3 regions of the Glutamicibacter sp. AOP5-A2-18 genome follow, and region 1 is predicted to be linked to each of the others. Evidence: predicted binding sites of a transcription regulator. Region 1 holds the regulator's gene; each other region holds the start of a gene.
The links. The regulator Rex, encoded in region 1, represses fermentation and respiration genes when NADH is low (regulators of the CRP and FNR family bind a similar motif). The targets are predictions, from matches to a motif close to CTTGTGAANNNNTTCACAAG.

Region 2: ACT3RW_RS07510 (glyceraldehyde-3-phosphate dehydrogenase) is a predicted target of Rex. The motif match lies at 3,343-3,362, and genes of this name have one in related genera.
Region 3: ACT3RW_RS01965 (queuosine precursor transporter) is a predicted target of Rex. The motif match lies at 6,624-6,643, and genes of this name have one in related genera.

The regions. Positions count from the first base shown of each region.
Region 1 covers NZ_JBQSVW010000001.1:2,669,131-2,679,219, forward strand. The annotation lists gene ACT3RW_RS12820 (cytochrome c biogenesis CcdA family protein) at 1-261, opposite strand, end outside; gene ACT3RW_RS12825 (TlpA family protein disulfide reductase) at 270-893, opposite strand; gene ACT3RW_RS12830 (histidine phosphatase family protein) at 898-1,560, opposite strand; gene ACT3RW_RS12835 (hypothetical protein) at 1,739-2,530, shown strand; gene ACT3RW_RS12840 (redox-sensing transcriptional repressor Rex) at 2,631-3,266, opposite strand; gene ACT3RW_RS12845 (glutaredoxin family protein) at 3,333-3,578, opposite strand; gene ACT3RW_RS12850 (HAD family hydrolase) at 3,641-4,447, shown strand; gene ACT3RW_RS12855 (30S ribosomal protein bS22) at 4,549-4,647, opposite strand; gene ACT3RW_RS12860 (helix-turn-helix domain-containing protein) at 4,786-5,010, opposite strand; gene gdhA (NADP-specific glutamate dehydrogenase) at 5,267-6,610, opposite strand; gene ACT3RW_RS12870 (ArsR/SmtB family transcription factor) at 6,768-7,205, opposite strand; gene ACT3RW_RS12875 (acetoin utilization protein AcuC) at 7,306-8,475, opposite strand; gene ACT3RW_RS12880 (TrkH family potassium uptake protein) at 8,683-10,089, shown strand, end outside.
Region 2 covers NZ_JBQSVW010000001.1:1,591,922-1,602,010, forward strand. The annotation lists gene ACT3RW_RS07490 (YaaA family protein) at 328-1,140, opposite strand; gene ACT3RW_RS07495 (TetR/AcrR family transcriptional regulator) at 1,288-1,908, shown strand; gene ACT3RW_RS07500 (N-acyl homoserine lactonase family protein) at 1,911-2,777, shown strand; RNA gene rnpB (RNase P RNA component class A) at 2,968-3,322, shown strand; gene ACT3RW_RS07510 (glyceraldehyde-3-phosphate dehydrogenase) at 3,526-4,983, shown strand; gene ACT3RW_RS07515 (winged helix DNA-binding domain-containing protein) at 5,113-6,159, shown strand; gene def (peptide deformylase) at 6,172-6,744, opposite strand; gene ACT3RW_RS07525 (acyl-CoA dehydrogenase family protein) at 6,769-7,917, opposite strand; tRNA gene ACT3RW_RS07530 (tRNA-His) at 8,790-8,865, opposite strand; tRNA gene ACT3RW_RS07535 (tRNA-His) at 9,201-9,276, opposite strand; gene orn (oligoribonuclease) at 9,433-10,047, opposite strand.
Region 3 covers NZ_JBQSVW010000001.1:402,505-412,593, reverse strand. The annotation lists gene ACT3RW_RS01995 (NUDIX hydrolase family protein) at 1-248, shown strand, start outside; gene ACT3RW_RS01990 (FUSC family protein) at 251-1,342, opposite strand; gene tgt (tRNA guanosine(34) transglycosylase Tgt) at 1,476-2,771, shown strand; gene ACT3RW_RS01980 (GNAT family N-acetyltransferase) at 2,844-3,299, opposite strand; gene ACT3RW_RS01975 (hypothetical protein) at 3,309-4,910, opposite strand; gene ACT3RW_RS01970 (ABC transporter ATP-binding protein) at 4,900-5,595, opposite strand; gene ACT3RW_RS01965 (queuosine precursor transporter) at 5,661-6,371, opposite strand; gene ACT3RW_RS01960 (TetR/AcrR family transcriptional regulator) at 6,776-7,432, shown strand; gene ACT3RW_RS01955 (hypothetical protein) at 7,557-8,171, shown strand; gene ACT3RW_RS01950 (hydroxymethylpyrimidine/phosphomethylpyrimidine kinase) at 8,206-9,027, shown strand; gene ACT3RW_RS01945 (FBP domain-containing protein) at 9,400-9,888, shown strand.

The DNA of each region.
Region 1 (10,089 bases):
CGCCTGGCTGAACAGCACGCCAGCTGCGATGAAAACTACGGAGAATCCAAGAACAAACAGCAAGATTCCAAGGACTACCCGGCCTCGTCGGTGTTCTTTGAGATCCGCTCCGGTCAGGCCGGTGACGTAGCCAAGAAATCCGGGAACCAGTGGCAGAACGCAGGGAGAAAGAAATGATACTAATCCCGCCAACACCGCTACCGGCGACGCGAGTAATAACGACCCGTCTAGGACGATGTCGGCAAATGGATTTGAGGTCAACGCCTAGCTCACAACTCTTCGGTCAAAGCAGTATCGATCAGCGACTTCAAAGTGCCCGGATCCGCTGCACCAATAACGCGGGCGCGCACTCGTCCCTTGCGGTCTAGGACCAGGGTGGAAGGAACGGCTTGCAAAGGCACGTACTTGGTCATAGCTAGCTGAATATCGCCAGAGGTGTCTTGGATTGATTCATAAGGAAGGTCAAAGGTGCGTTCAAACGCCTTGGCTGCCTCCGCTTCATCGCGCACGTTGACGCCAATGAATTCCACCTTGTCGCCAAACTTGTTGGCCAACTTCTTCAAATCTGGAGCTTCGATGCGACACGGTGCACAGGCGGCGTACCAGAAGTTCAGCACTACCGGCTTGCCTTCCCACTTACTGAAGTCAACGTCGGTGCCGTGGTACGTGGTCGCGGTGATGTCTACTGGTTCGCTGCGCTTGGATGCTTCGTATTCCTGCACAGCTCCGTCGCCAGCAATGTAGTTTTTCCCATCGCCGTTGTTTGCTTGCGCAGTCAACGAATCTTCCTTGGCGCCGCAAGCAGCCAAGGGAACGATCGCGGCGGTAAGCATCAACGAACGCAGCATGGTGCGTCGGCTCAGATTGCGCGGGGTTGGCACAGGATCAGTCATTTACTTAGGCTCCAGGAATATTCGCTGCGCCGGCCAGTAGCTCGGGGTTTGGTTCGGTGTACCTCACGGAGACTAATTCGTCCCCTTCAAAGTCGAAGCTCGTGACCGAGGCCAGCGTGCATTCGCGCTGACGCGGGTCGTGCCACAACGGCTTCTTCTCGGCTGCTCGGCGAGTGACCCAGATAGGAAGCTGGTGACTAACAATGATCACTTCGGCGCCTTCGCCGTGTTCGGCGACAGCAGCGCGACGATGCGCATCCATGGCTTCACGCATGCGCTGAACCTGCTGCGCATAAGGTTCGCCCCATGATGGCTTGAGTGGGTTGACCAACAATGGCCAGAACTTCGGCTGACGAAGGTGCTCGGCGACCTTGGACAGGCCTTGAAGTTTGTTACCGGCTTCGATGACGCGGTCATCAGTGCGAATCGGCAGGTTCAGGGCGTGGCTGGTGGGAGCAGCGGTTTGCTGGGCACGGATCAATGGCGAAGCAACCAAGCGAACCACATTGGCTCCCTCGGCCTGACGCTGAGCGAAAAATTCGCCGGCCGCATCAGCCATTTTGAATCCCAGCTCGGAGAGCCCGTAGCCGGGGATCCGTCCGTAAAGAATACGGTCAGGGTTGAAAACTTCCCCGTGGCGCAACAAATGGACGGTCGATAAAGGCATACCTCCAGTCTCTCAAATGTTCAGTGCAAAATAGTCATATTGTGTCCACCATCAACTATTCACAGCCCATGCATGGGATTCCCATATAGAAAAACCATCCTTTTGGATGGGGTAGCTCACAGCGCCGAGTACTAGTCTTGAACACAACAACAAGTTGACCCCTAAAGGATGATGGATCATGAGTAATTACGACCCGAATCAACCCGGCCAGCCCTACAATCCTGAGTCCGGCGCTCAAGGTTCAAATCCGAACCCTTACGGCGAAAACCCGTATGCACAGCAGCCTTCCCCGTACGGACAAAACCCATACGGTCAGAACCCGCAAGCCGGGCAAGATCCTTACGCACAAGCTCCGATGACTGCTGGCTACAACCAGTTCCCTACCCAGGGTGGCTACGCCGCAGTTCAGCCTCCAGCAACCCGACCAAAGACCTTGCAGATTGCTTTTATCTTGATTCTGCTTTCGGGTGTTGTCGGTGCGATTGCTAGCTGGATGATCTCCACCTCAAATCTGTTCACCAACATGGTTGCTTCCCAGTGGGCAGCGGTGGAGACAGAACTAGAAACGCAGATGGAAAGTTCGCCTGAAATGGCTAACGACCCAACCCTGCAGCAGATGATGAACAGCCCCGAAGCGTTCATGGCACAGGCCAGCTCGGTAGTGGCCGGCATCAGCATTGTTGGTGCCATCATCTCGGTACTTCTGTACTTCTTGGTGGGCTTCTTTGTAGGCCGTGGTGTGGGCGCGATGCGCATTATCGCTACCATCTTGGCTGTACTGTCACTGTTCGGCATGTTCTCAACCGTGTCCGCCATCAGCATGTACGGCGACTCCCAGGCCGGTGTCCTGAGCGCGGTCTACATCATTGGTGTATTGCTTGGCATTGCTGGTGTGGTCTTTGCTTGGCTTCGTCCATCATCCGAATACATTGCAGCCCGTCGCATGGCTCGTCGCGCCGGTTACCGGTAAACAGCTGGAGCGCCCTGACTTCAGGGCAAATAGCTAAGGCGTTGCCTGTTTTGTCATCACTGACAAAACAGGCAACGCCTTTTTTATTACTAAAAGCTGGTTAGCCTTGCACGGCCAGATAAGCCAGAATCTGCAATTCAGTCGACAGATCAACACGGCGTAAGTTCATGCCGGTTGGAACTTTCAAAGGTTTCGGGGCAAAAGAGAGCACCGATCGCACGGAATTTTCAGCAAGTACATAAACGAGATCTTGAGCAGCGTCGCCAGGGACCGCTAGCACCGCAATGTTGATTTCTTCGCGGGCTACTACTTGGGCAAGATCCGCTATTGACTCAACGGTCAGTTCACCGACTTTGTCACCGATTAGGGTAGGGTCAACATCCAAAATGGCTTTGACATTGAAGCCACGCGAAGTGAAACCCGCGTATCCGCTCAACGCGCGGCCCAGGTTACCGGCACCGACAATCGCTACTTTCCAGTCTTGGTTCAGCCCCAAGGTCCGACTGATGTGTTCAGCCAGTTCTCGCACGACATAACCGACTCCACGCGTTCCATAGGAGCCGAGCCATGAAAGATCCTTACGCAAGATTGAGGGGTTCACCCCAGCCTCTTTGGCCAACACCCCGGAGCTGGTGCGTTCGCGCCCTTGGGCTTCGAGAGTGTTCAACGCCCGCAGGTACTGAGTGAGTCGAGCCAAGGTGGCTTCAGGCAGGACACGAGCTTCAAGCTCAGACATCTTCGTTCCCCTGCACTTTCCAATGGGCTAAGCGAGCACCGCGCATGTTCATGTTTGTGGCAACGGCTAGTTGGTGAGCAGACGCTCAAGCCGTTGTGGATCGATGGTCCAGAAGTCTCGGACCTGTCCGTCAATGAACAGCACTGGAACCTCTTCATGATGCTTTGCCAACAGATCAGGATTCTGATCTATGTCTATCTCAGAAAATTCCATATTCAACCGGCCCGTCACTTCTGCCACTGTCTGCCGAGCGGCGTGACAAAGGTGGCAGTCTTTTCTAACCAACAGTTGAATCTGATGCAAAGTACTCACCTGTCCATAATCTCACGAGCCGTAACCACGCTTGAACTTTAAGATGAAATAAACTGGATCAAATGTCTTCCTCAGAATTTGACTCCACGCAGTCTCAAGCTCCGGCATCGGGTACCGTCGCCGCATTTTTTGATGTGGACAACACCCTGGTTCGCGGTGCCTCGCTTTATCTACTGGCGCGCAAACTCCGTGAACACAAATTCTTCCAATTCCGCGAGATCCTATGGTTCGCGTTGAAACAACTGCGCTATGCCGCCCGTGGCGAGCATTTGGGCGACATCCATCAGATTCGTGACCGTGCGTTGATGATGGTGCGCGGAATCCCGGTGGCCGAAATTGAGCAAATCGGCAACGAGATCTATGACGAGTTCATCGAACCGAAGCTGTGGTCCGGGACCGTGGCCATTGCCCGTCAGCACCTGCATGTAGGTCGCGAAGTCTGGCTGGTCACCGCCACTCCCCTGGAAGTGGCGAATGTCATCTCGGATCGGCTCAATCTTTCCGGCGCTTTGGGCACCGTGGTGGAAAGTAAGGACGGTTTGTACACCGGGGCGTTGGCTAGCCCAATTCTTCACGCAGCCGAAAAAGCGCAAGCTGTTCGGTCCCTGGCTAAGGCTCGCGGGATCTCACTTTCGCGTTCCTGGGCCTACTCGGATTCCTACAATGACGTTCCATTGCTAGAAGCCGTTGGCCATCCTGTGTGCATCAATCCGGATGCTCGGTTACGTGCCTACGCCAAGCGCAGAGGCTGGCAAGTTTACGATTTCCGCACCGGCCAACGAGCCGCCAAGCTCAGCCTGCGAGCAGCCGGAGTCATCGGTGCGCTGTGGGCCGCTAGGCGCTCTATCCTGCGCCGTTCCGGCTCTTAGCAGGGTGTTAGTTACTTCTGGATAAAGCAATCGCCACCGTTTGCAGTTCAACTGCATATCGGTGGCGATGATTGCCTAGCGGCAAAGTGCTCGAAGTAGATTTACTTCTTATTGCGACGCTGGTGACGAGTCTTACGAAGCAATTTACGGTGCTTCTTCTTGGACATACGCTTGCGGCGCTTCTTGATAACAGAGCCCATAATGGTTCCTCACAAACTAATAAATGCGTCAACCCAAAATATCTGCTTGCACGCAAGCAAAAGGACAAGGTTGACCGGACGTTAAACGTTCCTTAATAGATTACCCGCTTTTCGGTCATGCTCTGACCATCGTGCGGACTAACGGCCGTATGAACCAGTACCGTGCTGCGGATCAATAGCCGCGGCACTTAGGTAGGATTCGACAGCGTTCTCCGGTACACGATAGGAGCGACCGAACTGAACGGCAGGCAGATCGCCTGCGTGAATCAGCCGATAAACCGTCATTTTGGAAACACGCATCATGTCAGCCACTTCGGCTACCGTCATGAAACGGGCTCCTGCAAAATTCTGTCTATCCGTCATGCGGGATATTCTCCTGACGCTGATCTCTATTTCGTCGCGTTACTAGCGAAGGTGAACTTACACGACTTTGGATCAACATCGGCGATCAGGTTCACGTTCGCTTTGTCCTAGTCTAATCGCACTTTGGTAACTTTCGCATCACGCAACACTTCAGGGCGCATCTGAATCAAAAATTTTGTTGCTTAATTGAGACAATTCGCGAGCCACGGTCCAATACAACCGGCGGTGACACGCGAGTCGTAATCAAAGGATTCCCCTAGATGACGCCTTGGGCCAGCATGGCGTCCGCTACCTTCACAAAGCCAGCGATGTTGGCACCGGCAACATAATTGCCTGGTATGCCGTACTCGTCAGCGGTTGTCGCACATCGGTCGTGAATGCCCACCATGATCTCGGTCAGACGCTGCTCGGTGTGTTCGAAACTCCACGAGTCACGGCTGGCGTTTTGTTGCATTTCCAGCGCTGAGGTTGCCACGCCACCTGCGTTGGCTGCCTTACCTGGGCCAAAGAGCACCCCGGCTTCTTGGAAGAGTGAGGTTGCAGCAGCGGTTGTTGGCATATTGGCGCCTTCGGCAACAGCAATGGTTCCTGCGGCCACCATCTTCTTCGCGGCACTTTCATCCAGCTCGTTCTGCGTTGCGCAGGGCAGTGCGACGGTTCCAGCAACGTCCCACACGCTGCCAGCTTCAACGTAGTGCACCCTGCTGGTTCCACGGCGTTGTGCGTATTCGGCAATACGTCCGCGCTCAACTTCCTTGATCTGGCGTAGCAGTTCTAGGTCGATGCCATCTTCGTCAACGATGTAGCCGGCCGAGTCCGATGCGGTCACGACCTTGGCGCCTAGGTTGGCAGCTTTCTCGATGGCGTGAATGGCCACGTTACCGGATCCCGAGATAATCACCCGTTGCCCGTCGAAGGACTGGCCGCGGGTCTTGAGCATTTCTTGGGTGAAGATCACGGCCCCGTAGCCGGTTGCTTCCGGGCGAACCAACGAGCCGCCCCAGCTCAGTCCTTTGCCGGTCAAGACGCCAGATTCGTAGCGGTTGGTAATGCGCTTGTACTGTCCGAAGAGATAGCCGATTTCGCGGCCGCCCACGCCAATATCACCGGCAGGCACATCGGTGTATTCGCCAATGTGACGGTACAGCTCGGTCATGAACGATTGGCAGAAGCGCATAACTTCACCGTTGGACTTTCCCCGTGGATCAAAGTCAGACCCACCCTTGCCGCCACCAATAGGCATACCGGTTAGGGAATTCTTGAAGATTTGTTCAAAGCCTAGGAACTTGACGATGCCTAGGTACACCGAGGGGTGGAAACGCAGTCCACCTTTGTACGGGCCTAATGCGGAGTTGAACTCAACGCGGAAGCCTCGGTTGATTTGGACTCGACCTTGGTCATCAACCCATGGCACACGGAAAATGATCTGTCGTTCGGGTTCGCACAAGCGTTGCAGGATCGCTGCTTCAGCATATTCGGGATGTTTGAGCGATACAGCTTCAAGGCTGTCGAATACTTCGGTGACCGCTTGGTGGAATTCTGATTCTCCGGGGTTACGACGGAAAACTTCATCACGAATCGTTGTTAAGTGCGTATCCAAGTTTCTCTCCTCATCAAACGGGGCAGGAACATGCGCACTGGGAAACTTACCCGTTGCGACACTGCCCCGCTTTCGAGAGTGTCATGGAGAACACACCGAGCTAAAATTTGCCGTTAAAAACCAGAAACATAACCGTAACTTGAAAACTGGGGATCACTTAGCGACGGCGGCCAAAGCGCGGAAGCCGCTCCAAGAATTCTTGAGCACGTCCAGTAACTTGTTCCAGGCCTCGGCCAACGCTGCGGCCAATCTGTTGCGCAGTGGGGTTGGCGGTTGTTGCCAGCTCAGTGCCCGCTTCAGATTCATGGAGTTCTTGTTGCTCATCGAGTACTTGTTCTGGCAGCAGATCGGCGCACCAACGAACAAGCTGCTCTAGCGCGGAGGTATCGATGCTGTAGATACGGCGCTGCCCGGCAGCGGCCATGCTCACCAGCTGCGCCTCACGTAATACCTTCAGGTGCTTGGATACCGTGGGCTGGGAAATTTCCAGCTCGGTTACCAAAGCGCCCACCGCTTTCGGTTCGCTTTTGAGAGCTTCAATAATTTTGCGTCGGGTTGGTTCTGCCAAAGCCGAGAACACTTCATCAATTGCCACACACATAACCCTAACGGCATATGACCTTCTGGCCATTGATTTCGCCGGGCTATCCATGGTGAAATTCACGGCAATTGCCTAACCGATGAAGTTCAAAGGCTCAGTCAAACCAGGGGTCGAGTCCAAAGAGCGGGAAGATTTCCTTGCGAGTCGCGATGATGGTGCGGTCCACTGGATCGGCTGGATCGTAGCCGACTTCCCAGTTGCGCCACCACAGCTGGGCGTCATCACCCATCAGGTACGGGGTGGCACGACCGTATCGTTCCAAAACATATCGTCGGAAAGTCTCCGGGACATATGTTCTTAGCGGCACGGGCTTCCCGGCGACGATGGCCGTCAGATGAGTCCACACACGCGGGACCACTGCGCTCACGTTGTATCCGCCACCACCGGTGGCCAACCACCGACCTTCGCAGACCTCATCGGCCAGCTGGGAAATATCCAAAGCGGCCTGACGTTGCGCGTCCACGGAGAGTTTGAGGTTGGTCATGTCGTCGTCACGGTGGGCATCGCAACCATGCTGAGAAACGATAATCTCTGGCTTGAAGGCATGAACCAGCTGGGGAACAATCGCATGGAAGGCGCGCATCCATCCGGAATCCCCGGTCATGGCCGGCAGCGCCACATTGACTGCACTGCCTTCGGCTTGCTTGCCGCCAATATCGTTGGCGAATCCTGTTCCAGGAAATAACGACAGGCCAGATTCGTGGATGGATATCGTCAGTACTCTTGGGTCATCCCAAAAAATTGATTCGGTGCCATCCCCATGGTGAGCGTCAACATCGATGTAGGCAACCCGTTGCACCCCACGGTCGAGCATGCGTTGGATCGCTGCGGCAGCGTCGTTATAGACGCAGAAACCGCTGGCTTTACTTCGCGCCGCATGGTGCATGCCGCCTGCAAAGTTCACTGCTCGAACGGTACTTTCATCCATTATGGATTGCGCGGCAATCACTGAGCCACCCACAATACGCGCCGAAGCATCATGCATGCCGGCGAAGACTGGATCATCTTCGGTGCCCAAACCAAAGTCTTCTGCAATCAGTGTCGGATCTTCGCTGACCCGACGCACCTGATCAATGTAGGCCTGATCATGCACGGTTGCCACAAGCGCATCACTAGCAATTTCTGGAGCATGGATACTCACGTTTTGCGCGCTCAGCACTTCGAGTTCTCCGCTAAGGCGGTAGGTCAGTTCTAAACGTGATGGGTGCATCGGATGCCAGTCGCTGAATTTGTACTTCAGATACTGTTCATCCCACATGACCATAGTTGGGCGAGGAGCCTGCTGCGGATCTAACACTTTTTCAGGCTACCTGATAGTGATCCAACTCATGAATATATGACGTATTCGGCCACGCAGTGATTCTTTAAGGCGATATGACAAGCGTTTGGCCCGGGAAACGCGTAAATTACTAGGAGGACTTGAACCTCCACACCTTTATTCCACCCGGCCAGAAGAAACGGCGAGTCATCGATGAGCATAGGCAGTGAACTGGGCCCCAGCGCCCGGGCAGCTGAATTGCGCGAGAAGCGCCGCAAGCAACGGTTTGCGTTTCGCGCGAGAATTGCTGACATCACCGTACGCTCCCCCGCGCGCTTAACGCTGAGCGTCTTTCTCTTAGCGATCACACTTTTCACTTCCCTGCTCGCTGCCCCGTTTTCTTCTTCTAAGGGTGAAGTGACTCCCCTGCACGACGCGCTGTTTACCGCAGTTTCTGCGGTGTGCGTGACTGGTCTAACCACCGTCTCAACCGCAGCGCACTGGTCCTTTGTTGGACAGCTGATCATGCTGATCGCTGCATTCATGGGTGGTTTGGGCATTTTGACGCTGGCCTCGATCATGTCGTTGGCCGTCTCACGCAAGTTGGGCGTCCGCGCCAAGCTCATGGCACAGAAGTCCATGGACAGTTCAGGTGCCTCCGCGTTGGGCGAGGTTAGTTCCTTGCTGCGCATCGTGATCACCACTGCCGTGAGCCTTCAGGGACTTATCGCGCTGTTCCTGATCCCGCGCTTCTATGTTCTGGGCGAAAGTTTTCTTTCCTCTATTTGGCACGGGATTTTCTATGCCGTCTCAGCGTTTAACAACGCCGGGTTCACTCCCCACTCAGATGGTTTGGTGCCTTACGAAACTGACCTGTGGATCTTGATCCCTTTGATGGTCGGCGTGTATGCCGGCTCGCTGGGCTTCCCAGTAGTCATGGTCTTGTTGGCGCACAAGTTCAACGTCAAAAAATGGAACTTGCACACCAAACTGACCATGCTGGTCACCACGCTATTGCTCTTTGCTGGCGCGTTACTGTGGCTGGTATTTGAATGGTCCAACCCGCGTACCCTGGGTGACATGTCCATAGGCGACAAGGTCATTCATGCTTTATTTGCCTCGACGATGACGCGCTCTGGCGGCTTCAACTTGGTTGATCAAAATGACATCCACCAGGTGACGGTGTTGCTCACCGATGCATTGATGTTTGCTGGTGGCGGTTCCGCATCCACCGCCGGCGGTATTAAGGTCACCACCATCGCTGTTATGTTCCTAGCAATCATGGCCGAAGTTCGAGGTGACACCGAAGTGACCGCGTTTGGTCGCCAAATTCCCCAGGGAACAATGCGCGTAGCTATCTCGGTAGTTGCGATGGGCGGTTCGTTGGTCATGGTGGCCACCGGCGTTTTGGTCACCATCGATGAGTCTGTTGGTTTTTCCCGTGCCTTGTTCGAATCCATTTCAGCTTTCGCCACCGTCGGATTAAGTACCGGCGTGTCTCAAGAGATGCCACCGGCCGGTAAATACGTACTCAGTATCCTTATGTTTGCTGGACGTATCGGTAGCATCACCCTAGCTAGCGCGCTGACCATGCGCCACCGTAACTCCCTGTTTAGACTT
Region 2 (10,089 bases), 1.1 Mb from region 1:
CGTTTCCCGGACGGCCTTACCACGCGGCGAGAACTACCCCGTCGCCCAAGTGAGCGAGAGCGGGGATGCGATAGAAGAAGTTGTTTTCGGTGCGGTCGGTTCCGAGATTTATTTCTTTGAAGGTTCCCGGCGGCACCGCAGGGTCCGCTTCCTCTAATGTGGTGGCCGCTATGGCCCCGTTTGCGCTGAAAAGGGGTATGGTTCCTGAAAATTGGAAGGACGTATGACGTAGGACGTCATGCTTGAAGCCTATGTGAATTGAATCACAAGCAGAAGAGGGAAAGTTTGTTTTTTGTCGTGTGCGCCAAGACGAGAGGCTGGTTCTTTCTACTTTGTGGTGGTGAACTGGTGGTCTTCGGGTAGCAGAATATTTAGTGCTTGACCCTTTTTGTCGTCCACCAGGGTGGCCTCCCACTTGGATTGAATCAGTTCAAGCAATTCCGTCGCCGTCTTGGGCTCGACTGTTTGCTGCACCAAGAACCGGGCAACTTCGCCACGAGTGTGTTTGGCGAAGTGCGATACGACCTTCGGAACACCGTTACGTAACTGAAATACATTGACAGCTACGCTATTTGAGTTGCGTGGCTTGTAGGCCGCCATGTAGGTACTCGAGCGTGCGTCGATGATGAGCTGGTTCCCGGCCATCTCGTCCAATACTGGAGTTAGTCGTTTCTTCCACCAGCTCCCGAGCCTGCCCAGTGGTTCAAGCTTGGTGGACATAGAAAGTCGGTACGGTGGGATCCGGTCATCAAATCTGACGGCGCCCCATAATGCAGAAATGACCAGAATGCTTTGATCTGCCCGCAACTTCGCTGGCTTATCCAATGACGCGTAGTTCAAAGCCTCAAAAAGCACACCTGAATAAATATCGTGTGCCCGGGCTGCCGGTTCAGTGTGCAGTGAGATATTGCGAGCTACTTCGTTAGCTAGTGAGGCACCAACGCCTAAGACTTCCATGGCATCTTCGCGAGCAGAAACTTGCGCAAGAGAATCGATCACTTGGTGACGATCATCAGTTAGTTCCGGAAACGAGAGTGTTTCCATTTCAAACGGAGCACCTTGAGTATGGGCTGTCTTGCCTTCAGAAGGCGGCAACAAAATAAGCACGCTTTCCAGCTTATCGGAATCCGACCCTGTCATATCCAAAAGGGAGCGCAACTACCTGGATGCTCCACCTCGGAAGTATCGGTGACGCTCCGTGCTGTCTTTGCTGTCGTTGAAACTGACCGTCAAGCACGTGCTGAAGAGCACTATGTAGGGATAGTTTTACAGATGTAAGATATTTACATGCGTAAGAATTCCTCTTTGAAACCCGGTAAGTCACACCTTCGGTTACGCGACGCTGCTCTTCGGCTTCTGGATGAACGTGTTCCAGAAGAGGTGACCATTACCGATATCGTCAGCGAGGCTGGGCTGACCCGTCCGACCTTCTATGCTGTTTTTCTGGACCTCGCCAGTTCCTTCGAGGACGCCGCGATGAGCCGACTAGAAGCCGCATTCGAGGGCGTGACTCTTGCCGGTGATTTACCCCCGACGCAGCAAGCTCAAGCAATGGAGACTGCGTTCCTAACCGTGATTCGCAGGATCGCTCTCAATGAGGTGTTCTTCGCACGAGTGCTGCGCAGTTCAGGTGGAATGCAAATACATCACCGCCTGGTGCAGTTTCTGGCCGAGCGCTTACGTGCGCACTCTCCGCTGTCTGCCGGACTAGCCGGTGGACCCGTGCCTGCAGAAGTAAGCTCCGAGGCGCTGGCAGCTGGCGTCATTTGGACTGTAATTGCCTGGTTGGAAGCCGAGAAACGTCGGCCAGCAGAAGAGCTTGCCACTCAAATCCGTGACCTTCTCTTTCACGCCGTCGTAGGCGGACTGAGCCAAACCCATACCACCGATCGCCGCAAGGAGTCCTAGCCATGAGCATCAGCCTTTCCGTTTTGGAGACCGGAACGATTCGCATTCGTCCGAGTCATCGCACGCAAAGTGCTACCAAGCCAGTGTTGCTACGACGTGCAAAGGCGGTATTTGGCGACAAAAACTGGACCGAGCCATTGCCGATCAACACCTATCTCATCAATCACCCCGACGGCCCGATCTTGTTTGATACCGGCGAATCCCCACATGCGAACGCGCCTGGTTGGTTGCCACGCTGGCAGTCATTTTTCCATCGCGCTGTCGACATCAATGTTGCCCCTGAGGAAGGTATCGGCGCGCGTCTTGCACAGCAGGGAATAAAGCCCCAAGATCTGCAAGCAGTAGTGGTTTCTCACCTGCACCATGATCACGGCGACGGTTTGGGGGATCTTGCTGACGCCCGACGTATTTTGGTCACCGACGATCACTGGGACTTCTACCGCAAGCCATTACGCGCAACCATCGAAGGCGCTGTGCCGCAGCACTGGCCAACAGGTTTTCAGCCAGAGCTCTTGCATTTGACCGGTCCCGCGCTTGGCCCATGGGAGAAGACCTACCCGATCACCGCTGACGGCAAGGTCGTTGGGGTACCCACCCCTGGGCACGTTCCCGGACATCTATCGGTGGTTGTGTTCGGTGACGACGCCACATACTTCCTCGGCGGCGACGTGACGTACGATCAGGCACTACTTGATCAGGAAAAGACAGACGGCGTGAACAACAATCCTAAGTTGGCTGTTGAGCAACTTCGCAAGATCAAAGAGTTCGCCAGAATGCAGCCGATAGTGCTGTTGCCGGCACATGATCCTGGCACTAGTCAGCGTTTAGCTAACAATGAAGTTTATGTACCCTCGCCGTTGCGCGATTAACCTTGAATGCTTCCGCGCCGCAGACTGAGCTATCGTCGCTAGGAAAATGGTGCTCCTTGGGGCGCACCAGTGTTAGTGCTCTGAATTCAAAAAATCGCATTGACTATGGCCAAGGACATGTTTGCCGTGTTGAACACCTCGCTCAGCGCGTTACGGCAGGCAAAGTCCCGGGGCTAGAATGGTTAACGAATGGGATGGCCAGACGGTCGCGTGGCAAGCAATTGTCCCGAGGAACGTCCGGGCTCCACAGAACAGGGTGGTGGGTAACGCCCACTCGGGGTAACCCGCAGGCTAGTGCCACAGAAAATAGACCGCCAGGTTTCCTGGTAAGGGTGAAACGGTGGTGTAAGAGACCACCAGCGTCCCGGGTGACCGGGATGGCTTGGTAAACCCCACTCGGAGCAAGGTCAGACAGACTGCGTTATGAGGGCTGTTCGCCCCATGTAGTCGGGTGGACCGCTAGAGGCTGTCGGCAACGGCAGTCGTAGATAGATGACCGTCCCGCTTCGGCGCGACAAAACCCGGCGTATCGGCCATCCCATTCACCGCATATTTCCTCACTTCTCAAGTGAGATGATTCACAGATCTAGGTGTCCGGAAAATTTCTGCGCAGTTTAGAATGGAAAATGTACTTAGTACTTACGAGGATGATCCTGTGACCTCGTACCACCGCAAAAGCAATGGTGCTTCCCACGGTGCCAACCGACTTTATGGATCTGCAAGTCGGCTGAATTGGAAGGATTTTCCTTTGACCCAGCAGTCTGTCGTCGCCCAGCAAGAATGGAGCGGGCGCGAAGAGCTCGCCGAGGCCATGATTCCACTGATCGGACGTTTGTACCGCAAGAACAATGTGGTGCCCTCCGTATATGGCCGCAAGCTGATCAATCAGTCTTCAATTGACATCATCAAGGCACACCGCGTTGTGCGCCGCATCGATGGCGAAGAGCTAAGCCTGAAGGCAACCAAAGCAATTCTCGATGAAATCGAGACACTCAATGTTGGCTCGGTCGCCGTTGATCTTGGCCGCTTGAACAAGAAGTTCAAAGAATCTGGCTCCGTCGACCTGAACTCATTTATCAGCAACGAACTGGGCGAAAAGGTCGGCAAGGCCGGCGCTACCGACGCAGAACCAAAGGACGTAGTACTCTACGGATTTGGTCGCATTGGTCGCTTGCTCGCTCGTATCCTGATTGAGCGTGGCGGTTACGGCTTGCGTCTGCGGGCAATCGTTGTGCGCAAGGGCTCGGATGATGACATCGTCAAGCGTGCTTCGTTGCTTCGCCGCGACTCGGTGCATGGCCGCTTTGAAGGTTCGATCACCGTCGACGAGGAAAACAACACCATCCTCGCCAATGGAACACTGATCAAGGTCATCTACTCGAATGATCCAGCAACCGTTGATTACACCGAATACGGAATCAACAACGCGATTGTTGTAGACAACACCGGACGCTGGCGCGATGAAGCTGGCCTGTCCCAGCACCTTGAAGCTAAGGGTGTTGCTCGCGTTCTACTTACCGCTCCAGGTAAGGGCGACTTGAAGAACATCGTTCACGGCATCAACGATTCGTGGATTACTGCAGAAGACAAGATTGTCACCGCAGCATCGTGCACCACCAACGCCATCACCCCAGTGCTCAAGGCGCTGAACGACAAGTTCGGCGTTAACCACGGACACGTTGAGACCGTTCACTCGTTCACCAACGACCAGAACCTGATCGACAATTTCCACAAGGGCGAACGTCGCGGACGCGCAGCTGCACTGAACATGGTGATCACCGAGACCGGTGCAGCCAAGGCTGTTGCTAAGGCACTGCCAGAGTTCGAAGGCAAGCTGACCGGTAACGCAATTCGCGTACCAACCCCAGATGTCTCCATGGCCATCTTGAACCTGACCCTGGAGAACGAAACCAGCAAGGAAGAGTTGAACGCTTACCTGCGTGAAACCTCGCTGACCTCGAACCTGCACAAGCAGATCGACTACATCGATTCCCCAGAAGTGGTTTCCACCGACTTTGTTGGCTCACGTCGTGCCGGCATCGTTGATGGCTTGGCCACCATTGTTTCGGGCAAAAACGCTGTTGTCTACGTTTGGTACGACAACGAGTTCGGTTACTCCTGCCAAGTAGTGCGCGTGATCGAATCGATCGCTGGCACCCACCCGGTAGCTGTTCCAGATGTGAAGGCTGAAGCCGTCAGCGTCTAGAACTAGAGCTGCAAGACTTTTCGGGACCGTACCTCGCGCATGATGCGTGAGGCATGGTCCCGAAAGTCGTTTATGCCCCAGCCCGTTCCTGCTACGCTCGGCTCTAGGTGCGAGAGATAGGGCAAGGACGTGGAACGAGAGCGGTTGTTGGCCGCGCGGATGCGCAGTCAGAAATTACGTGAGCCTGCACAAAGCTTGCTGGGTGCAGCCGAGCATATGTTGGCGATTCAAGCTCAAGACTTCACCGCCGGACGTTATGCCTTGGCTCAGCGGGTAGCGTCCGAACCGAACCGAGCACAGGTTAATGAGCTGTTCAATGATGGCCAGCTCGTTCGTTCGTGGACCATGCGTGGCACCCTGCATATCTGTAGGGCACAGGACGCCAAGTGGATGGTGCAGGCGGCCAGAGAGCGTACCCTGAAAACAGCTGCGACTAATTTGCGCGCTTTGCAGATAGATTCGCAAACCATCGACCGCGCCTCTACCATCGTCACTAAACTGCTTGTTGAGTACCAAAGAGCCAGTAGGGCCACAATCTTTGCCGAGCTAGAGAGTCACGGGATACCGACTAAAAATCAGCGCGGACTTCATGTGCTCTTGGTGCTGGTACAAAACGGGCTAATCTGCTTGGGGCCGATTCCTGCGCAGGCCAAACTGATCGCCCAAGACTATGTGCTGGTAAATCGCTGGATCAGTGATCACCGTGTGCCCACAGATCCGATGCACGAATTGTTGCTTCGCTACCTAGGCTCCCATGCACCTGCGACTTTGCGTGGTGCCGCTTGGTACACGGGACAAACCCTGACAACGATGCGCAAGGCGGCCAATGAGGTGGCCGATCAGCTTGTGGCAGTAGGGCAAGACGAGCGGGGTGAGGATTACCTAGTAGTTGCCGGCTCTGCCACGCATCAAGAGCTTGAGAGCTCTGGCGAGGTGGAACTACCCAAGCGGTTGTTAGGCCCGTTCGACGAGTACTACCTCTCCACCGCGGATCGGCATCTGATCGCCGATGCACCCATGCAGAAAGCGATCATGCCAGCTACCAACGGCATGTTTAATGCATTCTGGATTGAACAAGGGCGAGCCACGCAAGTGTGGAATACAAATGTAGCGCCGACCGATACACTCGGTGCGGCGCTACATCAGCGATATCTTGACTTCAAGACTGCAAACTAGGCAGCCAAAGCGTTAGTGACCAAAGGGGTCCTCGTCGGTGCCAGGCAACCAGGTAATGCCCGGTACGCCCCAGCCCAAAGACTTCTTGGCTTTGTTCCAACGCTTATCCCAGCGAGGTTGGAGCTTATCTACGTAGAGGAAACCATCAAGGTGATCGTATTCGTGCTGCATCACCCGGGCGAACCAGTCGTGAGCCTCGAAGGAGATCGGATTTCCGAACTCATCAAAGCCTTCAACCTTGGCATAGTCCGCACGCTTGAGCGGGTAGTTCAGCCCAGGGACCGACAAGCAACCCTCGGACTCGTCATCAACGTCTGCCGGAGCTTGCGACACCTTGGACAGGGTTAGCTTCGGGTTGATGATGACACCACGCTCAGGAGCGGTGTCCTGGTCTGCGTAGACATAGGTGAATAGACGTAGACCGATACCAACCTGCGGAGCAGCCAGTCCCACGCCGTGGGCTTCGTCCATGGTCACGTGCATATCTGCAACAAGCTGGCGTAGCTCATCATCAAACTCGGTGACTTCTACTGCGCGACGATGAAGAACAGGTTCTCCATAAACTGTGATCTGCCGGATTGGCACGTGATCAGGTCCTTTCAAAAGTGCTTAAAGTGCTCGTCCAATAGTTTCACGCATGATCTCACTTGTGCCACCAAAGATGGTCAACAAACGAGCCGCGGTGAAGGATTGAGCAATTGGGTACTCCATGATGTAGCCATAACCACCATGGATCTGCAACGCCTTGTCCGAAAGCTTTTTCGCGCTCTCACTAGCCCAAAGCTTCACTTCGGCAGCTTCCTCAGCACTAAGTTCACCCTCGTTAAACGCAACAACCGCCTGATCAACAAATGTCTGGGTGACATGCGCCTCAGTTTTCAGGTTAGCCAGTTCAAAGCGGGTGTTCTGGTACTCGGTGAGGGCCTGACCGAAGGTTGAACGATTGGAGGCGTGCTCCAGTGCTTGCTCAAATGATGCGCTGGCGATGGCAGATGCTGCTACCGCAATAGCCAAGCGTGCCTGAGGCAACTGTTCCTTGACGTAGGTTAGTCCCTGCCCGATCTCACCAATGCGATCAGCATCAGAAACCTTGACCTCATCGAAGAACAGCTCCGCGGTGTCAGAGGCACGCAGTCCCATCTTGTCGAAGGGAGTGCCGTTGCTGTAGCCCTCGGAACGCTCAACCATGAACAACGAGAACGACTGCGCCGTGGCGCGACCGCTTTCACCGTCAGTACGGGCAAGTACCAAAGCGGCATCTCCGAATGCACCATTACCTATGAAGGTCTTCTGACCGCTGAGCAGCCAATTCTCACCATCACGTACGGCCTTGGTGCGAACAGCACGTAGGTCCGAACCAGCTCCGGGCTCAGTGAAGGCGCAAGAAGTGATTGTAGAACCATCCACCATCCGAGGAAGCCACTTGGCCTTCAATTCGTCAGTACCGTAATTGATCAAGTACGGCAGAACCAGATCATCGTGCAGATGGAAGGCCAAGGCAAGGGCTAGGTGCCCGGCGCGGACGAACTCTTCATCAAGAACGACACGGAATCGGTAGTCATCGATTCCCATTCCGCCAAACTCTTCAGGAACAGCAAGCCCAAGCAAGCCGTTCTCGCCGGCTGACTGCCAAACCTCACGTGGAATCTGGTGGTCCTTCTCCCACTGGGCGTATTTTCCGGAGACTTCACGAGTATTGAACTCCGTTGCCAATTCACGGAACTGCTCGTGGTCCTCTTCAAGAAGTGCGCGTTTCACAGGGGGAGTACCTTTCGGTGGATTGGACGCAGGCAAAAAGCACAGAGGCCTGCCAAAGTACAACATCCATTATGGGTGGTCGAGCCAACTCGCGCCTATTTGAGCTGTAAAACTTTGCATCAAGTCGCAAAATAACGCTAGAAGTCTCGAAAAACAGGGGGATAGACCCCAAAAATCAACAGATTCGAACATAGTTTCGAATATGGTGTTGAATTTGCCGAAGTGTGACAAGAAGGCAACAAGAGGTTGGGGTGGAACGTCATGCGCTCTCCGAACTCCAGCCAGACTCAGCGCAAAGCGCGGAAGTCCGAAGCTGCGGTAAAATCTCCTGAGTCGGTCGGTTGATGCAACGTGGGGGCCTGAGTAGGTGAGTTCAGCTGTTCTAAGGGGTGCCCCTGGTAACGACCAATTGTGCGCGAGTCAGGTGATCCGTATTTCGATGCGCATGAGTAGATAAGCGTTGAACGGGCCTAAGGGTAATGCGAGGCCTCGATGCTAGTTGGTTGGACTAAATCTCCTCTGCACCACGTGGACCTGCGCATCCAACTGGTATTGCTCCGAAAGGTACGGGCGTCAAATCATTCACGTTACATACTGTGCCCATTGTCGAAAGCATGTTGAGTGGGGGACCGAGCAACGGTTTGTGCGCCGCATTGAGCGGACTTGGTGATCAGGAACGCGCTCGCCGTAGGTTCCGCGTCAGTGCCCACTGCTTTTGATTCAAAGTGAGGCAAACTGCGCATCTGCGGTTCTTGGGTTGCGTTTGTTGAACCCTGAATGGATGTAAGTACGCGGACCAGAGCTGCGTCAATAGGACTGAGAATGCAAAAGACTCGATTCGGAACCTAAGTTCTGAATCGAGTCTTTTGATATGGGGTGAGTAACGGGGTTTGAACCCGCGACCTTCTGGACCACAACCAGACGCTCTACCAACTGAGCTATACCCACCATGTTCACTTCAATACTAGTCAGACGCTCTAGAGCTGGTGACTAAGTATCCGGCAACGAGAAATACTATACACGTAGTTTGCCGTTCAATACTAATCAGGAAAGCGTGAGCCGTTGGTTTGTGACCAGAGGCTCATTTTCGAGTCGAAATGCTGGCGAGGTGTCATTTACTAATGTGCCATTGGTTCGAGCCTTGTGGGCAAATCTTGCGCGCAAAAGAAGTGGAAGCCTGGCGTGGGCAATGATGCCGCCAGCCGCTTGTCTGATGCTCGCAAGAGGGTGAACGAAGAAAAGGCTTGGTACGAAACCTAAGTTTCGAATCAAGCCTTTTGATATGGGGTGAGTAACGGGGTTTGAACCCGCGACCTTCTGGACCACAACCAGACGCTCTACCAACTGAGCTATACCCACCATGTTTGCTTTATTACTAGTCAGAATGCATTTGAAAACTGATTTCGTATCTGGCAACGAGAAATACTATACACATATTTCTCACCTATTAGCCAATCGGGAACCCCAGGGGCGCTATGCAGTGCATCACTCTGCGCCCCAAGGGTTCCGGTGCGACTACTGGTCGTCGCTGGTAACGATTTGAGCTGCTACAGCTTTGGCCTCGTCAGTGCTTGGTCCGGGAGCTGGAACCATGATGGTCTCTCGGTAGTACCGAAGCTCATTAATCGAATCTTGAATGTCGCCTAGGGCACGGTGGTTGCCGGTCTTGGCAGGGGCCGCATAGTGCGCCTTCGGGTACCAGCGACGGCTCAGTTCCTTCAGCGTGGAAACATCAATGATCCGGTAGTGCAGGTGCTCAATCACTTCAGGCATATCCCGAGCCAAGAAGTTCTTGTCTGTCCCTACCGAGTTGCCACCGAGCAGCGCTTTATTTGCTTCAGGAACATGCTTCTTGATGTACTCCACCACGATGCGCTGGGCTTCGTCCATGCTCAAACCCTGTTCCAGCTCTGGGAGCAAGCCACTGACGGTGTGCATGTTGCGCACAAAGTCGTTCATCTGTGCCAAAGCAGCATCTTCAGGCTTGATGACAACCTGAATTCCTTCATCAACGATTTCCAATTCGGAATCGGTGATCAGTACCGCTACTTCGATCAGTGCGTCGTTGACCAGATCCAGTCCGGTCATCTCGCAGTCGATCCATACAATTTTTTCTGAGTTACTAGCCACGTAACCAATCTACACTTGCTCCGCGCCTGTGGGAGAGCGCAC
Region 3 (10,089 bases), 2.3 Mb from region 1:
TTCCTTTCACCGTGGCCGAATACTTCCCGGCACCAAGTGAAACCGGATTAACCGACGACCGTCAGCACGCAGTTTCTATGTGCTACATCGTTCCGGTGCGCGGTGAATCCACTCCACGCCAAGATGCTCTGGAACTGACCTGGCTGACCCCGGCCGAAGCCCTGAGCTCAGATATTCAAGGCGCGTTTGCCGGTGGCCGCGAAAATATCTTGCGTCAGGCGTTGGCCCACGTGGGTATCAATATCTAAGTTCAGCTTTCGCTCTTGGGAACGAGGCCCTGCTTGCGTTTGAGTACCGAGCCGAGCCAACTTCCCAAGAGCACGCCGAGCATGCCCACGGCACAACCGATCAGTGTTTCAACCACGCGGTCATACATCACCGAGCCGCTGAGCCCGGTGCCCAGCGAGACGCCGACCAACGCCATGGGCGTGATAAAGATCTGCGCCATGAAATAGTTACGCATGACCAGCATCTCGGCCAAGAACTGGCACACGGCGATAAAGGCGAGCAAGATCCACATCTGCGGATTCGACCAGATCAGTAGCGCCATCAGGATCATGCCCACCAGCGTTCCCAATACACGGTGCACCCCGCGACGGATTCGCAGTCTAGTCGTATGCCCGACCAGAGGAACTACAGCGGCAACCATGGCCCAATAGTTGTGTCCGGCAGAAAGCTCACTGCCCAGAGTGTTGGCAAGAATTCCGGCCACACCAGCGGAGAGTACATGGAACAGCCCCTCCCACCAGATGGCTTTACGCACGTTATCGGACAGCGGTGGAAGCTTGGTACGTTTCCATAAACTAGCCCACTGACCTATGGCCCCAGAGGCGCCGATTACTAACGCCAGCACGATGGTCAGTCCCGCTACTAACAATGCCTCGCCCATGGGGGCCGCGTGGGGAATCGAAGCGATGGCCGCAAAAGCGAAGATATGGAATAGGGATCCGCCCGGGCGCAGGCGCATAAACCCGACCAGCACCGAACACAGCCCAGCAATGAGTGTTGTGGCTCCGACGATCTGCCACTTCATGACCTCTGGGTTCTGGTGGTCAACCCACCAATACGAGGCCGCTAGTGCCAAGGCGATGACGGCAAAAAAGAGAAGACCTGAACGAACCTGCATGCGCAATCGGTTCCAGTAACCATCAACTCGTCCGTAGACTCCGGTGAAAGCACCAAAGACCGCGAACACCACTAGATCCATTCGGTCAATGGCAAAGAGCGTGATCAGCGGAGCGAAGATGCCTAGGCCTGTACGCAACCCAATCCAGTGGTCCTTGCGGGCCGGTCCCAGCGTTACCAGCGACTTTGTTGATTCCTTCAGTTTCTCCAGACCCACAGTTTCCTTCCGTCGTGTTGGACACAACACATACCACCCATTATTCGCTCATTGCCATGTGAGGGGCTAGGTTTGTGGGCACTTTGACATTGTCGTTTTCCTCACCGGCGCGTTAATACGGCACACTTGGTACGTGCCCGAAAAGAACTTTGACCCCAGCTCCCCGCATGCCCGCCAAGAAGAATTTGGCTTTGAAGTCGGAACCCGACTCACTGCACCCGACGGCTCCCCAATGTTGGGTCGCACCGGCGTGATCCGCACGCCACACGGCGAAATCAAAACTCCTGCGTTCATTGCGGTGGGTACTAAAGCTACCGTCAAGGCGGTGACTCCCGCTCAGGTTAAAGAGCTTGGCGCTCAAGCAGTTTTGTCTAATGCTTACCACCTCTACTTGCAGCCCGGTGCGGACATCTTGGATGAAGCTGGCGGACTAGGTCAGTTCATGGGCTGGGACGGCCCTACCTTCACCGACTCCGGTGGATTCCAGGTTATGTCCTTGGGCTCAGGGTTCAAGAAGGTCATCGATATGAAGTCCGTTGACCAGTCAGGTCCGGATGACGCGGTAGCACCAGGCAAAGAACGCTTGGCTAACGTTGATGAGGAGGGTGTCTGGTTTAAGTCCCATCTTGATGGCACCAAGCACCGTTTCTCTCCAGAGATTTCCATGAATGTTCAGCACCAGATTGGAGCGGACATCATGTTCGCTTTTGATGAGCTGACCACTTTGCAGAATTCGCGCGGCTACCAGATTGAGTCCTTGGAGCGCACCCGTCGCTGGGCTGAGCGCTGCATCGCCGAGCACTTCTCACTAACTGATAACCGTGCGGGCAAGGAATATCAGGCACTCTTCGGCGTCATCCAGGGTGCACAGTATGAAGACCTTCGTCGCAAGGCCTGCCAGGATCTTGGAGCCATGGCCTTTGATGGTTTTGGTATTGGTGGAGCCTTGGAAAAGGAAAACCTTGGAACCATCGTAGGTTGGTGCGCCGAGGAACTTCCCGAAAACAAGCCTCGCCACCTGCTGGGGATCTCCGAGCCGGATGACATCTTTACTGCCATTGAAAACGGTGCAGATACCTTTGACTGCGTTTCGCCAACTCGTGTGGCGCGCAACTCGGCGTTTTACACCCCGTGGGGCCGCTTCAATCTTTCCGGTGCCCGCTACAAGCGTGATTTCACCCCACTGGTTGAAGACTGCGATTGCTACACCTGCCAGAACTTCACCCGCGCCTACATTCACCACCTATTCAAGGGCAAGGAACTACTCAGCCACACGCTGATTTCCATCCACAACGAGCACTTCACCGTTAGTTTGGTTGAATCTGCCCGCCAGGCGTTGGAAGATGGCACCTTCTTTAATCTCAAGGATAAGGTCTTGGCTAGCTACTACGCTGGCAAGCCGGATCCCCAGGGTCAGCCGGTGGCATAGTAGTCGGATAACAATTAAAAAGGGTGCTCATTTTCCGCCGTCAGGCGGGAAATGAGCACCCTTTGTCATGTTCTAGGCTGAGGCAGTCGCCGCTCGTCTAATCATCGGCAAGTGCATGATTCCGTCATCATCAAAGTCTTCGCCACATCGTTCAAATCCGAATTTTCCATACCAGTCTTCCAACTGGGTTTGAGCGCCGAGATGAATCTGAACGTCCGGGCGGCACATAAAAACAGCTTGCTTCATCAGCGTTCCGGCCAGTCCTCGACCCCGTGCTTCCGCCTTCGTAGCAACACGGCCGATATGCGGGTTTTCACCGTGAATATCAAGAATTCGTACGGTGCACAATAAGTCGCCGTCCTCCCATGCGCCCAGGTGCAGGGTTCCTTGAACGAGGTCCAGACCATCCAAATCCGGGTAAGAAGAACGCTGCTCAACAATAAAAACGTGCGTACGCAGTTTGAGCAACGCATACAGCTGCTCAGTGCTGAGGTCTTCCGGCTTATGAATTGAAATTTCTACGCTCATCTTCTGATCCTATCCGCGTAAACCTGCGTACGCCCGTCCGAGAAATGGTCGTAGGGCCCGGAGAGCAAATAGCACGGAAATTCCCCACAGCGGCCAACCAATTCCGGTTTCAGGACTGAGCACTAAAGCAAAGAGCGGCGCGTAAGTGGCCACCGCTGGAATTAAGGTGGACGCTTCATTCATCAGAACCATGACCACTGTTGTATCGCTGGTGGAGCCACCTAACAGGCTCTCCCAGTCGCGTTCTTTACGTTGCGCATGACCTAGGCTGGCTGCTGCCCCGCCAAGGGAGCCGACGATCACTGCTGCACCCCACAACCAGAAATTGCTCAGCTGAACGACGCCCAGCAATGCCAGTCCCCCAGTGAGCGTGGTCAACGCGATCACGCAATAGAAAACTGCAAAAAGTACCGCTGTTCGTTGTAGCTTAACCGCAGATTGTCCCAGGTGTTGTGTCAGTTGCGGCTGCGAGATCAAAGGCGAAATAGTTCCAGCTACGTTTATCGTCAGCAACAAACACAGCACGAGGTAAAACAGCAGAGCGCTCAGCGGGTTGGCCACCTGTTCAACAGTCGCAACCAGTGCCATGACCATCACCAGATACCCCAGCGTTGCATGCCAGCGCCCGCCTCGCAGTAAACGCAACACCAGAATGCGCCAGGCCACCGGCAGTCGGGAAGCAAGCTTGTTCCCACGACGTCGCCTGCGACCAATTGAAGCCGAAGATGGCTCCACGGCGCCTCTGGTATCTGCTTGCATCGCAGAGCCCAAGGCCAAGCGTTGATGCTCGCCGGCTACGCGCATGTCGCGCGCCCCGATCCTTGGGCTGCGTTTCCATGCCCACCAAGTACTGAGCACACTCAAGCACAGCAAACCGATTGCGGCAGGAGCCCATGCAGATAACCGGAGCACAGAGCTCGACGCACCTTCGACGACACTTATTGCCCACGGAATCTTCACCTGAAGCAAGAACCAGAATGCTGCAAGGACAACTATGGCGGCCACGATGCAGCGTCCCAGCCAGCGTTGTGCACGTGGTTGCAGCCCGTAGCTTTGCAACACAACCGCAAGGCTGGTCAAGAGCACTCCGGATAATGCAAAACTAATCAGTGCGTAAAGGGCTACCAGCGGTTCATAAGCACCGACCAAACCAAACATGACAATCAGCCAAAGCACCCCTACAAAACTGCTGGTCAGCAATCCAGACAGTAGTGCGCTTCGAATCGATCGGCCGAGAATGGGCCTGGTGCTAATTGGTAACGGCAGCCACCAGTCCGCCTTGGCAGCATTCACGCCTACAGGCCCTAGGTATAAAAACAGCCGTAGAACGCAGATGGCGCTGAGTATGAGCAGTACCGGCGACAGCTCTTGCAAACTCCATACCGTCCACGGTGTCTGTACGTGAGCTACCGTCTGCCCAAGAAGAGCAAAGATGAGGCCAAAGATCGCGCTGAAAAGATATGCCAAAGCAACAACCGCGGCCAGCACCCATACATAGACATCAGAGAAGTGATCAAAGCGTTCTGAAAAGTTGCGCCGTCGCTTTGCGCGGTTGAGCAACTGCTGCGGATCAAATTTGTTTTCCTGCAGAAGTTTTTCTCTAGCGTTCAAGCCACTGCGCTCCGGCCTCGGAGTGAAGGGCTTCACCTTGATCTTCGTTCAGCAAGAAGGCGTGGTTCAAACAGTGACGCAGCATCTGCGGATCGTGGGTCACTACTAGAAGTGTCGTCCCGGAACCTCTGAGTACGGCCAATCGATCATAGAGTTTCTGCCGGATACGCAGATCTAAACGTTGCTCCGGTTCATCAAGGATCATCAGCTGTGCAGGCCGAATGAGTGTCGCCGCCAACAGCACCTTGCGACGCTGGCCGGAGGAGAGCTCGCTGGGCAGTAGCCCGGCTACTTGTTGTAGCTCAAAAAACTCCAGCTCTTCACTGACGCTTTGTTTCCAAGAGTTCAGATTGTGGCCGCGAGCCACCAATTCAAGGTGTTCAGCAACGGTGAGTTCTTCAAAAAACGCTCCATCGGTGATCTGGACAGCGACATGCTGGCGGAAGGCTAGCGAGTCCTCGTTCACGGGCAGACCTAGAAATTCGACAGTGCCTTGCACCGGCGATAGGTGTCCAAGGATGGTGCGCACCAACGTAGATTTGCCACTACCGTTGGCTCCAATGATTCCCACCCCGTCGCCTGCGGAAACCTGCAGATCTAGCGGACCACAAATGACGCGTTGTTGGTAGCCAATAATCAGCTCGCGTGCTTCCAAGACAATCTTGGTGCTCTGACCTGTCTGCATGCTTGTAACGTTATCCCGCTACAACCACAAAGGGCATCGTCCTCGCGGATGATGCCCTTTGTTCACTACTTAGCGTTTACGGCTTGGATGTAGCCTGGTTCGCGTTGCTTGAACCATTTGATGACCAGCGAAGTCACCGGTACAAGAATGATTTCGACAGCTGTCTTATAGACAAAACCGACCACTACGTAGTTGATGAAGTTCGGCGCATCGGTAATACCAATGACCGGTGCGGCGACAGAGCAGAAAATCAGGGTATCGAGGAATTCGCCGACGCCGCTGGAACCAATCAGTCGTCCAATGAGCCCACGCTCCCCGGTGCGTTCCTTGAGTTTGACCAGCACCCACGAGTTAGCAAACTGTCCAACCAAGAAGCCGCAGGCCGAAGCGAGAACGATCTGCCAGATTGGGCCCAGCGTGCGTTCGAGTGCTTCTTGACCGTCGTAGAACTCGGCGGATGGTAGTTGGATCATGATCCAGAAGGAGAACACCGCAAAGATGGCGAGTGCGAAGGTGAGAATAATTGACCGCCGTGCAGCCTTTAGCCCGTATACCTCGGAAATAACGTCGCCGAGAATGTAGGCCAACGGAAAGAGAAAGAATCCTCCGTCGGTGATGATTGGGCCAAAGCTTACGCCTTTGGATGCACCGATGTTTGAGAGGATCACGATGGCACCCATCAGGGTGAGCACCGTGGAAAAGTATGGTGACCTCGCTGAAGCGAAGACCGCTTTATTGGCTTTGGTCAGGTTGTTTTCGGCGTTGTTCGCGCCCATGTAGTTGTCCTTGTCAAAAGTGGTTCGCCAGAACTTCGTCGCGAAGGCATGCTCGTACCTCAAAGGAATGGGTGGAGTTTCATGCCAGCGCGCGGTTCCGCTGTATTAGCACTTACCTAGCAAGTATCCCATGCTGACGGCCCTCGACTTAGGAACGCTTGAACGTGCAACTTAGTTTTCGAACCATTAGATCTCAAAATTCCGCATCTCATCTGGCATTCTTCGAAACAGTAAATCGAGGAATCTACTCCCCTAGTGATTGCCCTCGCTTGCATCCGCATGAAAGTTTTAGTTTTTTGAACGCGTTCAATAAATGCTAGAATCAACTCCATTAGCTTCCGTTCGAAAGGCTCAAGAGCATCCAACCGCGCACTGAAAAAGGTCGACAGACGCAGGCCAAACTTTTGGCGACTGCCTTGGACTGTTTTGCCATTGAGGGATACCGCGCATCAAGCATGCGGGTCATCGCTGCCAATGCTGGGGTAGCGCTTTCACATGCGTACTACTACTTCGAGTCCAAAGAAGACATCGTCGCGCAGCTGCTGCTGAACCTACGCAATGAGCAATTGCGGTTGTGCCAAGACGGGCTCGATGAGGGCAATACCTTAGAAACCAACATTCGCATCGTGCTGGAAGCTGGCGTGCAATCCTTGGCTCCCTATCATGAGTTCGGGCCGGCGTTTTTGAAGCTTTTGCTTTCTGGCGAGCATGCCAATGAAGAAGTAACCAAAATTGAACTGATGATGTGGGAACAGGCTGTTGGTGGCGCTCGGCCTTTGCCTCCCCTAGGTATCCGCCGAGATCTCCCCCGGTTCTTGCTACTTGTTGCGCGGCAGGTGTTCACCGCGTGGGCCTTTGACCAGTCCCCTGAGCAACGACGTTCACATACGCTGATCAAAAATTTGGCACCTGTGGTCGCTAAATTTGCAGTGCTTTGCCGTCTGCCCGTAGTCCGTTCCCTCTTTGAAGACATTCTGTCTCTCATTGATCCCAAAACCGCTGGCAAGATGGAAACGGATCATTCGGTGAGCTCGGCGCTAAAGCGGTCTAAAGCTTCCTAGATATCGGCTGTCCTCGCTGACAGAGAAATCCTAGAAACACAGTTGAGTATTGCCCAGTTTTTAGGCGTAAAGTCAGTGATGCCGATAGGTGACCCCTAGCGATTCAAAAGGAGAACGCAGCACTATGAGCGGAACTGCGCGAGCACTACCAGGTTGGACCAGCGGCTACGCATCATTGCGTGATCGTATTGCGTCTTTCCCTAACCAGCAGGAAATTCGTTCAGTGAATCAAAACGGCGACGACGTAGAGATCCTTCGTTACTGGCCTGATGATTCATGGACCGCCCCGTCCGATGCACAGCGTTTGATCTTCTTGGGCCCAGCTAATGACAGCACCGTCGCAAAGTTACAGGGCGAGGGCTGGGAGCAAAGTGCAACCATGCACTTGCTAGCTGGTAAGCCAGAAGATGTAGAACAAGTCGTCAAGCTGGCGGACACCTCAGGGCTTTTTGAAGCTCCCATGGAAAACTATGATGTTGTCGAGGTGACCGACTTTGACCGCCCGGTCGCCCGCGGACGAATGCACTTTGGTGCAACGTACGGTCTGCTCAGCGACCCGGACTTGTTCTCTCCCGATGATCCAGATGTCGCCCGCCGCGCGGTACTGGCCAACTTGGCCGGATCCGCTTTCAGCCATGGACTGCCCTGGCTACTGATGGTAGCTACGCAAGAGCATGCTGCTAGCTTGCCTGAAGGTTGGTCCAAAGCGACCACGCTGACTTTCTGGCAGCACAACTAACCGTTCGAAATCCGTACTACATTCAATTGAGACTATGACTAATACAAACATTGTTGCTCCAGCCATAACCTTGACTATCGCAGGTTCCGAAGCCACCGGCGGTGCAGGTGCTCAGGCCGATTTGAAGACTTTCCAGGAACTGGGAACCTACGGCATCGTTGCCCTGACTTGCATTGTCTCCTTTGATCCTAAGGATTCGTGGAACCACCGCTTTGTGCCAGTCGATCAGCAGGTCATTGCAGATCAGCTCGAAGCAATCCAAACTTGCTACGAAGACAAGTTGAGCACCGTCAAGCTCGGCATGATGGGTTCACCAGCAACCATCAACACCGTGGCCACCGCATTGAAGTCCCAGAAGTGGGACAACGTTTTGCTGGACCCAGTTTTGATCTGCAAGGGTCAGGAACCTGGCCACGCACTGGATACCGACGAAGCGTTGAAGGCCGAACTGCTGCCATTAGCTACCTTCGTGACCCCAAACCACTTTGAAGCAGAACAGCTTTCCGGACTGAAGATCAGCACCGAAGAAGATCTGGTCGAAGCAACCAAGAAGATTCACGAAATCTCCGGCGCTGCAGTATTGGCTAAGGGTGGGGTACGCATCGCTGGCGAAGACGCTATTGATGTCTTCTACGACGACACAACCCTAGAAATTCTTCGCGAAAAGAAGATCGGCGAAGTCGCCGTTTCAGGTGCTGGTTGCTCACTGGCAGCAGCCGTGACCGCGGAGCTCGCCAAGGGCGCTACCGCGCTGGAAGCTGCCCGCACGGCTAAGGCCTTTGTTACCGAGGGCATTCGCAACCGCGTTTCGGGAAACACCCCATTTGATGCCTTGTGGCAGGGTGGACGGCGCTAAGCCCGGGGTCAAAACCTGATTCACCATGGTGCCGGTCGCATTCATTATTGAATGCGACCGGCACCACGTTTAAGCGTGATCACGCTCATTGGCAAGTTTCGATCACTCTTGCTACGGTTGCTTTAGAACATTTATTTCGATGCGTGAATAGGTCACGGGAAAGGGCGGTCGGCTATGCAAGCCACTTTGACGCTCCACCCGTTCGTCTGCGCGTCGAACGGGGTTAGCTAGAAAGTCTCCCGCCAAAGGTTTAGGCCTGCGGGCTTTGATTGGCGCACCCGCATCTTTTTTACGTTGCAGACCTCAGTCTCCCTTTTTTGACTAAAACTTCCGTGCGCCCTTTTTCTGTGCGCGGATAATTTGAGGATTATCATGCAGCCATTGACCGAAAAAATCATTCGCTCATCTTTCGTTAACGCCACCCGCCAAGAAGCAAAGCGACTGACGCTTCCAGAGAACTTCGCCACCCTGGACTGGGATTCCATGGAGTACTTGGGTTGGCGAGATTCCAAGTTGCAGCAGCGCGGTTACCTGTTCCACACCGATAGTTCAGGAAACACCCGTGGCATCTTGTTGCGCCCAGCAAGTGGCGAGCGCAAGCCGACCAACGTCACCATGTGCGAGATGTGCCGAGACGTCAACATTCCTGTTGCCGTGGGCATGTGGACCACACGCAAAGCTGGACAGGCCGGACGTGACGGTGACACCTTGGGCACCTTGATTTGCCTGAACTTCGAATGCTCACGCAATGTGCGCATTCCACCTCCAAAAAATCCGATCTACCCGGATCCAATGGTGGTTGTTGCCGAACGCATCGAGCTACTCGACGAGCGAGTTCATAGCTTCTTGAACCGCCTCTAACCACGGCTCATAGCATCTAGGTTCACCTCGATGGGCCAACAACAAACCCGCCTAGCATTAGCCAACTGCTGAGTAACAATGCGTCTATTTTTTCTAAAAAATCGACGCGCTCGGTCGCTAACGCTGGGCGGGTTTGTCGCGGTGGTGCGCGGATTTTATTGTGAAACCGCCAAGCCACGCACGATACCGTTTACAGAAAAT